3 regions of the Anoxybacillus sp. B2M1 genome follow, and region 3 is predicted to be linked to each of the others. Evidence: riboswitches for the same ligand, from Rfam matches in the RefSeq annotation. Region 3 holds a riboswitch; each other region holds the start of a gene.

Region 1 (5,479 bases), 1.8 Mb from region 3:
AATCGCCTTTAATTCTGATAAAAATTCTGTGGCGAGCAATCCTCACACCCCTTATTGTTTTGTAATAAGAAACATCGTTTCTATAATTTCGTGCAACGAATCCTTTAAGCATGATCATTGAAATGTATACTACTTACCATTTATTTAATCACTTTTTCCACTATTTTTCAATTAATTTTTAGAATTTATAAAATAGTATAAATATATCATTAGTGCTGATGATCTATTATGCTACTAAAAACAGAATGATCTTCCTGCTTCTTCTCTCGAACAAGAAACGCCAGTGAACCTATTCATTTGCCCACAAAGCGTTCCTTAGATGAAAATAAATGGCTTGAACAGCTTTTTTACCTGCGGGAGGGTCACATAATTAGCAACGCCTCCTTCTGAATCGTTACATTCACTGGAGTTTTCGTGAGAATCTCGCCATCGCTTTGGACAATTATCGGCGGTTCAGCGATAATTTCTACCTGTTTTCCTTTGATCATGGTGACACTTGGATGTGAAACATGCTTTCCTTTATACGCTTTTGGAAACGTGCGTAACAGCTCCCATTTTGTGACGCTATGTACGATACAAATGTCAAAAAGTCCGTCATAGTAACAAGCATCCGGACATATTTTAATCCCTCCGCCGTAATTCGGAGTATTAGCAATGGCAATGAACCATACATTTGAAAAAAATTGAACCTCCCCGTCAATTTTTAATTGAATGCGGACGGGACGATATTGGAATAAAGCATGCAAAACGCTCAATCCATAGGAAAGATCGCCTAACCTAACGAGATTTAATAAATCTTTATATTTAGCGGCATTGTTGATCTCCGCCACTTTGCCGTCAAATCCGATTCCCGTCACAGTCATGCAGTATTCTTCGCCAATTTTTCCAACGTCCATTTTTCTTTTCTTTCCTTTTAAAATACGTTCCAACGCCCTTTTATAGTCCATCGGTATATCAAGAGCCCTTGCTAAATCATTTCCTGACCCTGCCGGAATAATCCCTAAAGGTATATTCGAATGAATGAGCCCGTTTGCCACATCATGGATTGTGCCATCGCCGCCAACGGCGACAACCGCATTGCATGCTTCAGAAGAAAACTCCTTCACTATTTCTACCGCATGTTTTGGACGTTCTGTAAAACGAACTTGATAATTTACCTGCTTCTCTTGAAGCAGCTTTTCAACCTTTTTCCAAACTTTCAGCCCTTTTCCGTTTCCCGAGATTTTATTAACAACAAAATAATAGATCATATCGATCGTTCCCTCTAATCAAAGATCGTAACATGAAAATCCCAAACAAGGTCCCGCTTTACATCGGGACGCTTGTTTTTCTCTTTTTACTTTACCAATTTGAGAATTCCGGCCATTTGCTGCTCGTGCCGAAGAAAAAATAAAGGCCCTACCGTTTTTCCTCATGAACGGTACTCTAAGCGATGGCAACCGTCCTTTTTTCTTGTTTCATTCCCTCTCGCTAAGGTAAGGTTTCGAAGGGATCAATGAGCATAGCGACATGCCATTTAGGAGACAAGAACCGCCCATTTCGCTGAGTCAATCTCATTCCGCTGACATTCGTTTCCATGTCTTTTCCTCGAATACCAGCATGCTCATCTATTTCGACTTCCATAGCTCCCTCTCCTTTTTCTTTTCTAACGTTTTTAATCAATCTGCCCGACCGGCAGCCCTTGCTCTCTTAGCTCCCGCCAAATGTAACGATCGAGCGCATAGGGCTCTTCTGCTTTGAACACTTCCACTTCCGCCAACGTAAGTAACAGTTGAAACGGTTTTCCAAATGCTTGCCCATACAATAGAAAAAAGTTCGTATGGTGATCAATGTAAAAAATCGCTGTAGAATCCCATTGACGAAGCTGACGTTTTACACCGCTGGCAACATGTAAAGCGAATGAAGCAGCTTTCATATGGCACGCCATGTACCTGCGGATCGTTTCGCTCATCAGTCTCGCCCCTTTCTCAATAAGGATGGTCACAAACGGCTCTGCCAAAATAAAAAGCTCTTTCCGCCATGAATGACGCGAAAAGAGCTTGAAGCCGTCCTTATCATTCAAAGCGAAGCGCTTTGCGGGTAGGAGCACCTTGCGTCAAGCGCAGGTTGCTGTGAAGTCATTGAGCCCGATCTCTCGTTCACTCTTGATAAGACTTATTCAGTTATTCCTATGCTACCATTATTTTATGGAAATGACAACCATTTTTTAATTTCCAAAAAAAGGATGAACAACATCAAAATGACAAGGACTTCTTCATTACGATCGACCATCGTCGCCAGATCATTCGTCCTATTCCTAGCCCCCGCTAGATGATCCCCTTTCTTTTATAGGGACATATAAATGAACTTTACACTTTCCTTCCGGATCTGTTTCTGGATTATTCATACAAAATTCCAGGCACGGCCTATCATCCGCATCATACTCACTATTTGGCAACCACTGTCCAAATAAACTTTGATACGCAATCGCTAATTTATCAATCGTATCGTAAAACTGATATAAGGCATATAATCCGCCAGGTATTGTTTTATATTGAATATCGGGATCTTCATCTCCCTTGAAACCGGTCGGCAGCGTCACACACGCATCATAGCGGCAAGCAAATTCTTCTACAACAAGTGGATCATCCAATGAGATGCCAATAAAATCGTGCTCTGGCGGATACAATCCGTTTCGGTTTGCCCATTCGTTTAATTGATTCCATGCATAATACGTTTCTAAATAACTACCCACATGCCTAACAAAAGCCACTTCATAGTCAGGAAGCTCTTTAATCGTTATATTCATGCTCCATATTCTCCTTAATAAATGATGGTTAGCGTAAGTATAACGGATCGGAGCAGACCATTCTTCTTGATTCTTGCTTATATCTAATGAAATATTGCGATTTTGATGTTTTTTTCTTACGTCACTGGGAACCATGTGAAAATGTTGTTTAAAAGCAGCATTAAAATTTGAAACGGAGCCAAAACCACAGAGATTGGAGATTTCCAAGATAGATTTAGTCGTTTCAGTTAAGTAATACACCGACTTTTGCAGACGAATTTTTTTCACATAAGACATCGGTGTCATTCCAACAATCGAAGTGAAGATACGATTAAAATGATATTTCGAAAAATGGGAAACGTTGGCTAATGTATCAAGATGAATAGGCTCGTCATAATGATCATGAATATACTTGACGGCTCTTTCAATTCTTTCATAATAATCCCTTCTCATTTCATTGCCTCCTAATATTCGCTGAACCCTACTCTTTTGCTAATAGTATCGCATGGGAGCTATCACGATTTTCCCTCGTTCTTCAGCGGCAACTCTAACACCATTATGTTTGTAAATAATTCTAATTGCACCGTTTCTAATGACTGTTCTTGAAGTGCCGTTCTTCATTACATCTTCAACAACATTTGTCGGAATCCCTCCCGTTTGATGCCCTCTTGCATATCCTATTGGCTGTCCAGTCACTGCCGCATTTTCCGAAACCGACAACACTTTGCCCCATGGATCCTAGCTGTAATTCGCAACCGTCGTGCCGTTTTCGTCGACAATGCCGACGACGTCGCCGCGGTAGTTGGTGACGTAGTAGAACGGATCGCCGTTTTGGTTCGTCACCGTATTTGGTTTCCTGTTCGCCCACGTAAACGCCCATACGGTTTGGCGGTTGTTCAATTTTTCGTACGATTAGTTCTCTTTGGTTTGATTGATAACAGTGTCAACTTGACAATTGGCAACCGCTGCATCATACCAAGATGCTTTTTCTTTCAAGCTCCTAAAAGCCTTTCTAACAGGAATGCTCTTTGTATCGAACTAGATTTTCTGCAATGTGAAATGGGTGACAAACGAATGTCTGTCACCCATTAGTTTTTCCATCCCTCTAACTATTGATAAATAACTATAGAACATCTTTTTCGATACGAATTAATATTTAAATGTTATCATCTTTTTTGATTCAAATTGAATAAAAATTAGTTGATTCAATTTGTTGAAATTAAATGTTATTCCCTCCATTCTGTCCTTTGGTAATAATATCTCCATTTCATCAAAAAAATCAGCAATAAAATAAACATTAGTATACTCTATTTCATTCAACAAATAGAATATATCTAAGTTGAACTCAAAATCTTCAATCACAGCTATTTTCATATTTTTTTTTATAATACATTTGTATTTTTTTAACTCTTTATTTAAAGATGATAACGAAAAATAGGGGATTATTAGTTTTTTTCCCTGAATAACAGAACTGACATCGTCAAAAGAAATCGTATCATCAAAGGTAATTTCCTCTACAATAAATGGAAGTTTATTAACATTTATACCTGTTGAAAATTCTACATAAGGATTCTCATCTAATTGTGTTAATAAAAATGTTTTAATATGTTTCAATAAAAATCTCCCCTTAAAAAATAAATTCTGAAATGAATATATATCTAGGATTATTTTTAGCAAAAGGCTTAATCTTTAGTTCGTCAGGTACAAACGATTTAAATATATAATGAGTCTCGCTTCCTCCTAAATGCATATGCAGTATAGGGATATGTCTAGTGTGCTTACCTTTATACTTCCAGTACCTTTAAAGATATTTAAACCATGGTAGTCAATAGAGAGTATACGCTTCCTATTTGCCATTATTTTAAGAATATATCCTCCTTTTAAATTAGATTGTACTTCTAAGCCTAACTGGTCTAGAGCTTTTTTTATATATTTTTGCCTTGTAAAGCTTCTTATTTTTTCTACAACTATCCTTAGGTTTTTAGGATTTCTAACAGCCTGCTTTATAGCAAACTTTGCAATCTCTTTGACTACCCAAGGTAATTCGCCATCTGGATCAACATATATCACCGGGTTATTATTCGCATAAGTATGTCCATTTTGAGTGATAGGATTATCCAAATCCCCCGGATACGGATCTCTCGAAAGAAACCTCGCCGTCTCCGGATCGTAATACCGCGCTTGCAAGTAGTACAGCTTCGTTTCCCTATCATAATAATATCCTGCATACCCTAGCAGCTGTCCAGCAACAGCTGTGTCTTCGGAAACAGACAAAGCTTTACCCTAGGGATCATAGGGATAATTGCGACAGTCAGGCCATCTTCATCAAAAATTCGAACTACATCACCACAGTAGCTCGCAAATGCATAGAGTTAGTTATCGAATTTTTATCTCTTCTAACTGTTCATACATAGGATTTTTATTAACATCCATTTTACGGTAAACATTATATTTATTGGGACACCTTAACAAAAATATATTTTCATACACGGCATTATCCATAGCCACTGATAATCAAATAGTTTCTTCGTTTCCTGTATAAAAAAGCCCTCCCTTTCATTCGGTTATCTCGATGTATAAAAATAAAAAACTTTTCGAGCACCAAATTATTGAGAAGGCTAATAAGGTTATTCCAATGTAATGTACCCCATTACTAAAGCGGATAATAGGCAAGCAACAATAAATACAATATTTTTTTGTATATTAGAAACT
Region 2 (5,479 bases), 1.5 Mb from region 3:
TGTTTCGTCCGTTCAGCGGTTTGTGCAAACGTATCGTCCATTTTTTCGACAAGCAATACCGCTTGCTGCAGTTCTTCGGAAATACTTTGAGCGCCGGCTGATAGCTCATTCGTAGATAAAGCAACCTGTTGGTTAATTTCTGTGAGCATTTTATTTTCTTGTTCAATCTCTTTAGCAAATGTTTCAACACGCCGGCTTGCGGAATCTACGGAATGTAGCAGCCGCTGCAGCTCATGGACCATTTGGCTGAATGAAGTGTTGAGCTCGCCGATTTCATCATGATGTTTATAGGAAACAGGCTCAACAAGCAAATGGCCGCTAGCTATTTCTTTCGCGTTGGCCGCTAGATGCTCAAGAGGTTTAGTAATAGAACGTGTGAGCCGTAAACTGCTTGCGCCAGCCAATCCGAGAAGCACCATACTTCCAATGATTGCCGTACACACCACAAAGCGGATTTGCGCTTGCATCTCTTGCTGTAATTGTTCATAAAAATCATTTGCAGCCAACTTTAAACCATATATATCATTCATAGCCCCTTCGATTCGCATCGCCTGCCGTCTGGCCTCAGACGCATCAAGAGTGTTCAAAGCTTCAATGGATTGCTCATGTACATTGGAAAATTTGGTCGTTGCTTTTTCCAATAAAGCTTGAAAATGGTTTTGCTTTAACATCTTCTTCAGCTTACGAATGAGCTGCTCTGTTTGCTGAACTTGTTCAATGGCCCCCTGCTTATTTCCTTCTGTCATATTGTAGGCAAAGTTATTTAAGCTTTGCTTCGTTGATTTCATGCTCGCTTCTAGCTCCTGAACAGTCAGAAGCACGGGCACAATATCTTTGTTGGTCGCTTGAATCGACAGCATATTGACAATAATAAATCCCATCATGCCGATCGAAAGCAAAATCGAAATCGTGGCATGAAGCCATAGCTTTTTCCGAACCGTCATCGCTATCCCCTTTTCTATTCCTTCGTTGTTACTTCACCATTTTCAATTTTTTGCTTCCATTGTTCGATCAATTTTTGTTGCGGCTCGCTCCATGCCATCACGCGAATCGGCGCAAGTCCGACGCCATTTTCCTTAAGGCCCAGTTGAACCGTCCCTTGTGGCATTTCGCCTTTTTGCACATATTGCTGTAAAATCGTAAACAGCGCCACATCCACATTTTTCACCATTGATGTGACAACCGCCTTTTCCGCATAAAAATATTGGTCGCTGTCAACGCCAATGGCATACTTTCCTTGCGCCTCCGCTTCCTTTAACGCTCCCACGCCCGTAAATCCAGCGGCCGTATATACGACGTCGCAGCCGCCTTTAAACATTTCTCCCGCAAGCTTGGCGCCAAGCTGATCATTTCCAAAATCCCCGGCATACACCACGCTCACAGAAGCTGAAGGCTTTAAGGCATGAACCCCTTTTTCAAAGCCGTCGGCAAATTTGTGGATAAGCGGTACATCGTCTCCGCCAATAAAGCCAACCTGATTCGTTTTGGTCGCTAACGCCGCGACTACTCCGGCTAAAAAGCTTCCTTCATCTTCCTTAAACGTAATCGAAGTCACGTTTTTCAAATTGGACACAGCATCCACTAGAATAAAAGGCTGCTTTGGATATTGCTTCGCTACTTTTTCCAAATCCTCTTGCACCATGAATCCGAGGCCGATGACAATATCATTTCCCTCTTCGACCAATTCTTTTAGCCCTTGCTCATACGTTTTCGTATCCTGCAATTCGCGATAATCGAACACAATGCCAAGCTCGTTGCGCGCTTTCATCAATCCATTGAAAGCAGAATCACTAAACGATTGATCTCCAAGTCCGACGTCAGACAACATAATACCGACTTTTACTCTTTCTTTTGTTGTGGCCGTTTCCTGCGCTGAACATCCTGAAAAAAGGCACACGACCACCATCATAACAATGATAAGACGTAGTTGCTTCATCGATTTATCCCCTTATGCTGTAATCTATCCACTATTTTTATCGGCGATATAGGAGATCTTTTTAGCCCTGCACAAAAAAAGCGGAGTATTGTACCCCCGCTTCTATTCTTCCTTATGCTTGATATAAGTCCAGCCATTTTCTTGATAAATCCTATCTTCTTTCATAAGCCGTCCCAATGCTCTTTTAAACGCGGCTTTACTCATTTGAAAGCGCGCTTGAATATCCTCTGCATTGCTTTTATCATGATAGGGCATGGCCCCTCCTCTGCTTTCAAGGTAACGATAAATCATTCCTGCATCTTCGTCGATGCTTTCGTGCTTGCGCGGCAGCAACGACACATTCATTGTACCGTCTTCTTTGACAGCGATGACACGCCCTTCGACCACTTCGCCAAGACGCGGTTCTCTCCTGCGTTGAGATTCGTGGATAAAACCGATATAACCCACATCTGAGATCATAGACGCTCCAGCTTTGATCACACGATATATGCGACCGCGCACATTTTGATTAAAGACGGACTCCGAAGCTTTCGTAGCAAGCTGCCGGATTGTTTCCTCATCCGCCAAGTTAGCCAACAAGCGCCCTTTCCGATCTGTCTTTAACGAACAATATAACTGATCCCCTCGCTGCGGCCATAGTGACAAAAGCGGAGGCAAATCATCGCTAGACACAAGCACATCTTTTGATATGCCAATGTCAACAAAAACACCGAGCTTTGGAACAACATCAACCACCTCCACCCAATGATATGTATCCTTTGTTATTTTGGGTGATTTCATTGTAGCGCTCAACCGTCCTTGATGGTCGTGATATAAAAAGACATGGACCTCTTCTCCGATTGCAAGTGGACGGTCTATCTCCGCTTGATGAAGCAACACTTCTTCCTGACCGCTCGCTAAAAACCAGCCAAACGGAACCTCCCGCTTTACAGTTAATGTTCTTATTTCTCCTGGTATAAGTTGTTTCATGGATGCATCTTCCTTTTTATTGTTTATCATGCTACATTTTACTATAATAAGAACGAAATGACCAAATTTTACTGGAGGTAATATATGTCGAAAGAAAGCTCATTTGATATCGTATCCAAAGTAGATTTATCTGAAGTTACTAACGCCATTCATATCGCCATGAAGGAGATTCAAAACCGCTACGATTTCAAGGGAAGCAAAAGTGACATTTCCTTAGAAAAAGACGAACTGATCCTCGTTTCCGACGATGAATTCAAACTTGAGCAATTGAAAGATGTATTAATCGGCAAACTGATTAAGCGCGGGGTCTCTATCAAAAATATTCAATACGGAAAAATAGAACCAGCCTCAGGAGGAACGGTCCGTCAACGTGCCAGCCTTGTTCAAGGCATTGACAAAGAGCATGCGAAAAAAATTAATACGATTATTAAAAACACAGGCTTAAAAGTAAAAAGCCAAGTTCAAGAAGATCAAATCCGCGTCAGCGGCAAAAGCAAAGATGATCTGCAAAAAGTGATCACAGCGATCCGTGAAGCTGATTTGCCGATTGATGTACAATTTGTCAACTATCGATAGGGGTTTGTGCGCTTCGTCTTAACAGCCTAATTCCTCCGAATTAGGCTGTTTTTATAACCAAAATGCGAACTATAGATTTCCCGGCGTAAGTCCACAAACTTTGCCTGATCGTCGCCTTTTGAGCACTGATCCGTTCCATCTAAAAAATAATCAAAATTTGCAGTTGAATATTTTCTAAAAATTATTTAAATTATAAATAACGCATTGATTGAAAATTGCATACCATTTTTCTTATCAAGAGAGAGGGAGGGACTGGCCCTGTGAACTCTCAGCAACCTGACCGTATGTCAAGGTGCTAATTCCAGACAGGCTTGATGCTTGGAAGATAAGAAGGAGCAACCCGAAGTCTTCTTCTTATTTTTAGAAGGCTTTTTTTATTTTTTAAGAAGACGAAGGAGTGATACGCATGGGATTTTTAGAAGAATTGCAGAAACGAATCATCATCGCCGATGGGGCGATGGGAACTTTATTATACTCCCATGGAATTGACCGATGTTTTGAAGAATTGAATCTCTCCAAACCAGAAGATATTATCCATATTCATGAAGCTTATCTTGACGCTGGCGCAGAAGTCATTCAAACCAATACATATGGCGCAAACTATATGAAGCTAGCACGCTATGGATTGGAGGACGATGTAAAAGAAATCAACCGCGCAGCTGTAAAGCTAGCGAAACAAGCGGCCTCAGGCCGTGCCTATGTTCTTGGAACCATCGGCGGTCTTCGCACATTCAAGAAAAGCGCCATCACTCTTGAAGAAGTGAAACGGACGTTTCGGGAGCAGTTGTACGTGCTTTTGCACGAAGAAGTAGATGGAATTCTGCTTGAAACCTATTACGACTTAGAGGAGCTTCAAACGGTGCTCGCTATCGCCCGGAAAGAAACAACATTACCGATTATCGCCCATGTGACCCTTCACGATGTTGGCGTGCTGCAAGACGGAACTCCGCTCAGCGATGCGCTTTCCCAATTGGAGCAATTGGGGGCCGATGTAGTTGGATTAAACTGCCATCTTGGTCCGTATCATATGATTCGTTCTCTTGAAGCCGTGCCGCTTCCTAGCACAGCATTCCTTTCTGCTTATCCGAATGCTAGCCTTCCGGATTATCGCGACGGCCGCCTTGTTTATGAAACGAACGCTGAATATTTTAAGGAAACGGCTCTCTCCTTTCGCGAACAAGGCGTCCGCTTGATCGGCGGCTGCTGCGGAACGACGCCTAAACATATTGCGGCGATGGCACAAGCCTTGATTGATCGCACGCCCATTCAAACGAAACAAGTAAAACAGCAGCAAGCAACCATCTCGATTCCATCAGCAGAGCCAAAATCTGAACCGCCTTTAGAAGACATCGTAAAAAAACGGCGGTCGGTCATTGTTGAATTAGATCCGCCGAAAAAGCTGGGCATCGGAAAATTTTTGGAAGGAGCGAAAGCACTAAAAGAAACGAATATTGATGCCCTAACGCTGGCTGATAATTCTTTAGCTACTCCGCGCATCAGCAATGTCGCGCTCGGAACTCTTATTAAGCAACAGCTAGGCATCCGTCCGCTGATCCACATTACATGCCGCGACCGCAATCTGATTGGTCTGCAATCTCATTTAATGGGACTGCATACACTTGGCATTACGGATGTACTTGCTGTCACCGGAGATCCATCCAAAATCGGCGAATTTCCTGGCGCAACATCTGTGTATGATTTGTCATCATTTGATTTAATTCAGCTGATTCGCCAATTTAATGAAGGGATTTCCTACTCCGGTCAGCCGCTTGGGCAAAAAACCAACTTCTCTATCGCTGCGGCCTTCAATCCGAATGTCCGTTATTTAGATAAAGCGGTGCAGCGGCTTGAGAAAAAGATTCAGTGCGGCGCCCACTACTTTATTTCGCAGCCGCTCTATTCCGAACAAAAAATCGAAGAGGTATACGAGGCAACGAAACATCTTGAAGCGCCGATTTATATCGGCATTATGCCGCTTACAAGCGCACGTAACGCCGA
Region 3 (5,479 bases):
CTCCAGGAACATGCGCCGGAATTTGCAAACCAAAAATTGGATCTTGTACCGTTTCGACGTTGTTCAGCTCGCCTTCAAGGGCTGCTTGCACCATTGCTCGCGTATATTGCAGTTTCATGCGGCTGCCGACTCCGTATTCCCCACCGGTCCAGCCTGTATTCACTAAAAACACTTGTACTTGATGCTCGTCGATTTTTTTGCCGAGCATTTCTGCATAACGTGTTGCTGGAAGCGGTAGGAACGGAGCTCCAAAGCAAGTCGAGAACGTTGCTTGCGGTGACGTAATGCCGCGTTCTGTGCCAGCCAATTTGCTTGTATAGCCGCTCAAGAAATGATACATCGCTTGTTCTTTTGTAAGCTTGCTGATTGGCGGTAAAACGCCGAATGCGTCAGCTGTCAAGAACACGATAGTTGCCGGATGGCCAGCGACGCTTGGATCAACAATATTGTCGATCGATTGAATCGGATACGCTGCGCGCGTATTTTCGGTCAACGTTGCGTTGTCGTAGTCAGGAATGCGTGTGTTTTCATCTAGAACGACGTTTTCCAGTACAGCGCCAAAGCGGATCGCATCAAAGATTTGCGGCTCTTTTTCACGTGAAAGATTGATGCATTTTGCATAGCAGCCGCCCTCAATGTTAAACACTCCGCTATTGGACCAGCCATGTTCATCGTCTCCAATTAAACGGCGCTTCGGATCGGCAGAAAGCGTCGTTTTTCCGGTTCCTGATAATCCGAAAAATAGTGCGACATCTCCTTCTGGACCGACGTTTGCCGAGCAGTGCATTGGTAAAATGTTTTGCTCTGGAAGAAGGAAATTCATCACAGAGAAAATGGATTTTTTAATTTCTCCCGCATATTCAGTACCGCCAATGAGCACGATGCGGCGTTCAAACGAAATGATAATAAACGTTTCTGATTTTGTTCCATCAACAGCTGGATCCGCTTTGAAGTTTGGTGCGGAAATGACTGTGAACTGTGCATCGTGTGTTTCCAGCTCTTCCTGTGTCGGACGGATAAAAAGCTGATGTGCGAATAAATTGTGCCAAGCAAATTCATTGATAACCTGAATAGGCAGGCGATAGGCCGGATCAGCTCCAGCGAAGCCTTTGAATACGAATATCTCATCTTTTTGCATTAAATAGTCGATGACTTTATGATATAATTGATCAAAGACTTCTTCGGAAATCGGTTGATTAACTGTGCCCCAATCGATTTTTTCTTTTGTGAAGGCTTCCGCTACAATATATTTATCTTTTGGTGAACGTCCCGTATATTTTCCAGTTGTAGTGGCAACCGCGCCAGTCGCTGTCAACATTCCTTCTTTGCGCTCAAGAACTTTTTCTACTAGTTGAGAAACAGACAAATTTTGCTGTATGTTTTGCCGTTGGAGCAGTATATTCAACTTATTGGTAACATCAACAATGCTCATCTACAAAACCTACCTTTTTGTAAAGTTATAAACCTGAAATTAGTATAACACATTTAAATAATTAGTCCATACTATTTAACGTAATTTTTCACGTTTATTTTTTGTCTATTTTGTTGCAAATACATATGGAGAAAATTACCCTGTGCAACATGAAAAAATTTTGCCGAATCATGTTGACTTTTTTTTGTTGATTAAGCTATGATAACATATTGAACGGTTACTCTTATCCCGAGTTGGTGGAGGGACAGGCCCAATGAAACCCAGCAACCGTCACAACAATTATACATGTGAAATGGTGCTAACCTGTGGCAAGGCATAGCCCTTGAACGATAAGAGTGAAAGGCGCGATATGAAAGCAAATCACCTTTCCTCGATATCGAAGGAAAGGTTTTTTCGTTTATATAAGCGGGGGAATGAGTGCCGTATCAATTTTTCAGTGATCAGAGGCGCAAAAGGCGGCGTCTCTTAAACATGAACATAAGAGGAGGAAAACAACGAATGTCAGCCAAACGCCGTTTATTCACTTCTGAATCTGTTACAGAAGGCCATCCTGATAAAATTTGCGACCAAATTTCCGACGCGATTTTAGATGCGATTTTAGCAAAAGATCCAAATGCCCGCGTAGCATGCGAAACAAGCGTAACAACGGGTCTTGTATTAGTGAGCGGAGAAATTACGACATCCACCTATGTGGATATTCCGAAAATCGTTCGCGATACGGTTCGCGAAATTGGTTATACTCGTGCGAAATTTGGCTTTGATGCTGATACATGCGCAGTATTGACATCGATCGACGAGCAATCACCTGATATTGCCATGGGTGTTGACCAGGCATTAGAGGCGCGTGAAGGTCAGATGACTGACGAAGAAATCGAAGCGATTGGCGCGGGCGACCAAGGATTGATGTTTGGATTTGCTTGCAATGAAACAAAAGAGCTTATGCCTCTGCCGATTTCGCTGGCGCACAAATTAGCTCGCCGTCTCTCAGAAGTGCGCAAAGAAGATATTTTGCCGTATTTGCGTCCAGATGGCAAAACGCAAGTAACAGTGGAATACGATGAAAATGGCAAGCCGGTACGCATCGACACGATTGTTGTTTCGACACAGCATCATCCAGAAATTACGCAGGAGCAAATCGTGCGCAATATTAAAGAACATGTGATTCAACCAGTTGTTCCAGCGGAATTAATCGACGAAAATACAAAATACTTTATCAATCCAACAGGTCGTTTTGTGATCGGCGGTCCACAGGGAGACGCTGGATTAACAGGCCGTAAAATCATTGTTGACACATATGGAGGCTATGCTCGCCACGGCGGTGGTGCGTTTTCAGGAAAAGATCCGACAAAGGTTGACCGTTCGGCAGCCTATGCTGCGCGTTATGTGGCTAAAAATATTGTCGCTGCTGGCCTTGCTGAAAAATGCGAAGTGCAGCTAGCCTATGCAATCGGCGTGGCAAAACCAGTGTCCATCGCCATTGATACATTTGGCACAGGAAAGGTATCTGAAGACATTTTAATTGAAGTGGTGCGCAATAACTTTGATCTTCGTCCTGCTGGCATTATTAAAATGCTTGATTTGCGCCGTCCGATTTACAAACAAACGGCGGCCTATGGTCACTTTGGCCGCGCGGATGTGGATCTTCCATGGGAGCGCACAGACAAAGCGGAAGCGTTAAAAGAGCAGGCTCTTGCATTGGCGAAGTGATAAGGCATCAAAAGAGAGTTACATGAATATGTAGCTCTCTTTCTCTTTTCTGTTTGATTTGCAACGAATGTTGATAAGGTTCGACTAATTTATTGTAATCAATGGTTAAAATAAATGTAACGTTCCAAATGTCCAAATCTGTGGTATAATTTTCGAGTTGAATATAAAGAAGTAGGTGAAACGGCATGTGCGGTTTTATAGGTTGTGTCCATGATCATCCAAAAACACTTGATGAACAATGGAAAAAAACGTTTGAAGAAATGAATGACATGATTACTCATCGCGGTCCTGACGATGATGGATATTTTTTTGATGAACATGTTCATTTCGGCTTTAGACGTCTCAGCATTATCGATTTAGAAGCTGGTCATCAGCCGTTATCGTATGAAAACGAAAAATATTGGATTATTTTTAATGGTGAAATTTACAACTATATTGAACTGCGTGATGAATTATTGCAAAAAGGATATCCATTTGCGACCCACTCCGATACAGAAGTCATTATTGCTTTATATAGCCATGAAAAAGAAAAAGCGGTCGAAAAGCTGCGCGGCATGTTTGCCTTTGTCATTTGGGACAAGGAAGAAAAATCGGTTTTTGCCGCTCGGGATCCTTTTGGAATCAAGCCATTCTTCTATATGGAAGAGGAAGACCGCACCTTTTTTGCATCGGAGAAAAAAAGCATTTTGCATGCGATAGAAAATGATTTACTTGACTATGAAGCATTGCAGCACTACTTAACATTTCAATATGTCCCTGAACCGATGACGATGTCTGCTGGAATCCGCAAGCTGGAGCCTGGCCACTATATCCAAAAGAAAATTGGTGAACCATTGACGATCCATCGCTACTGGAAAGCGAACTTTCAGCCCGTTGTTCAATCTGAAGATGAGCTTGTAAAAGAAATTCGCGAAGTATTATTTGATTCGGTGAAGGTGCATATGCGCAGCGATGTGCCTGTCGGATCATTTTTATCAGGAGGAATTGATTCATCGCTTATTGCTTCGATTGCCAAGCAATTTCATCCTGACATTAAGACGTTTTCTGTTGGCTTTGAGCGTGAAGGATTCAGCGAGATTGACGTAGCGAAGGAAACGGCGGAAAAACTGGGAGTCGAAAATATTAGCTATGTCATCTCTCCTCAAGAATATATGGATGAACTCCCAAAAATTATGTGGCATATGGACGATCCGCTTGCTGATCCGGCGGCTGTTCCGCTTTATTTCGTTGCTCGCGAGGCAAGAAAGCACGTAACCGTTGTCCTTTCAGGAGAAGGGGCTGACGAGTTATTTGGCGGCTACAATATTTACCGTGAGCCGCAATCGCTGGAGGTTTTTGAACGAATGCCTCAGGCGGCGAAGTCAGCATTGCGAATGATTGCCCGCATTCTTCCTGATGGAGTAAAAGGGAAAAGCTTTATTGAACGCGGTTTAACACCGATGGAGGAACGATATATCGGCAATGCGAAAATGTACAGTGAAGCAGAAAAGCAAAGCTTGCTGAAAAGTTATCGTAGTGGACTGGAGTATACGAATATTACGGCTTCTCTTTATCAGGAAACGCCGGATTATCCGCCTGTCAATCGGATGCAGTATGTCGATATCCATACATGGCTTCGCGGAGACATTTTATTAAAAGCGGATAAAATGACAATGGCGCATTCGCTGGAGCTGCGTGTTCCATTTTTAGATAAAGCGGTGTTTGCGGTAGCAGCCAAAATCGCTCCTGAATGGAAAACGGCGCAGCAGACAACGAAGTATATTTTGCGAAAAGCAGCAGAAGGTATTGTTCCTGACCACGTTTTACACCGTAAAAAACTTGGGTTCCCAGTTCCGATTCGCCATTGGTTGAAAAATGAAATGCATGATTGGGCGAAAAATTTAATTAAAGAAAGCGATACGGATTATTTATTCCATAAAAATCAGCTGTATCGTCTTCTTGATGAGCACTGTGCAGGAAAAGCAGACAATAGCCGAAAGCTTTGGACTGTGTTTGCCTTTTTAATTTGGCATCAGGTTTATGTTGAAAAAAAGTATGATTTTTCCTATTTATATAAAAAAGACAAACAACCATTATCAATCTAATCCGATTGATAAGTGATTGCTTGTCTTCCCATTTGCACCCAAGCATCTAAAAACTCGGCTTTGGGTGCTTTTTGATTTTTTGTCTTTTTCAGCGGGTCGTTAAAATAAATATAGTCCTTATCATATCCAGTAATCACAACAGAATGCTCGTAGTAGGTGATTTGAATAGGGCCGCTTGGAGTATCCCACTCGCGGAAGGCGGAGGCTGGGAGCTTTTTGAATGTGCTGTTTGTAATGATCCAAATGGGCGAGCCTT

Evidence for each region. Region 3 has a riboswitch for S-adenosylmethionine ahead of metK (methionine adenosyltransferase). Riboswitches for the same ligand answer to the same signal wherever they lie in the genome.
Region 1: it holds a riboswitch for S-adenosylmethionine, as region 3 does, so the genes downstream of both, GFC28_RS07395 (hypothetical protein) here and metK (methionine adenosyltransferase) in region 3, are expected to answer to the same signal.
Region 2: it holds a riboswitch for S-adenosylmethionine, as region 3 does, so the genes downstream of both, GFC28_RS08950 (bifunctional homocysteine S-methyltransferase/methylenetetrahydrofolate reductase) here and metK (methionine adenosyltransferase) in region 3, are expected to answer to the same signal.

Annotation. Positions count from the first base shown of each region.
Region 1 is NZ_CP015435.1:1,537,860-1,543,338, forward strand. Features, by position in the region: gene GFC28_RS07385 (FAD-binding oxidoreductase) at 1-39, opposite strand, end outside; gene GFC28_RS07390 (diacylglycerol/lipid kinase family protein) at 363-1,250, opposite strand; gene GFC28_RS19230 (hypothetical protein) at 1,471-1,623, opposite strand; gene GFC28_RS07395 (hypothetical protein) at 1,655-1,951, opposite strand; SAM riboswitch class I at 2,049-2,154, opposite strand; gene GFC28_RS18750 (AraC family transcriptional regulator) at 2,297-3,220, opposite strand; gene GFC28_RS07405 (hypothetical protein) at 3,260-3,487, opposite strand; gene GFC28_RS07410 (hypothetical protein) at 3,917-4,381, opposite strand; gene GFC28_RS07415 (RHS repeat-associated core domain-containing protein) at 4,508-5,041, opposite strand.
Region 2 is NZ_CP015435.1:1,849,836-1,855,314, forward strand. Features, by position in the region: gene GFC28_RS08930 (methyl-accepting chemotaxis protein) at 1-944, opposite strand, end outside; gene GFC28_RS08935 (BMP family lipoprotein) at 959-1,936, opposite strand; gene GFC28_RS08940 (CvfB family protein) at 2,039-2,905, opposite strand; gene GFC28_RS08945 (YajQ family cyclic di-GMP-binding protein) at 2,990-3,481, shown strand; SAM riboswitch class I at 3,710-3,813, shown strand; gene GFC28_RS08950 (bifunctional homocysteine S-methyltransferase/methylenetetrahydrofolate reductase) at 3,888-5,479, shown strand, end outside.
Region 3 is NZ_CP015435.1:3,299,907-3,305,385, forward strand. Features, by position in the region: gene pckA (phosphoenolpyruvate carboxykinase (ATP)) at 1-1,432, opposite strand, end outside; SAM riboswitch class I at 1,653-1,768, shown strand; gene metK (methionine adenosyltransferase) at 1,931-3,139, shown strand; gene asnB (asparagine synthase (glutamine-hydrolyzing)) at 3,325-5,223, shown strand; gene GFC28_RS16110 (C39 family peptidase) at 5,220-5,479, opposite strand, start outside.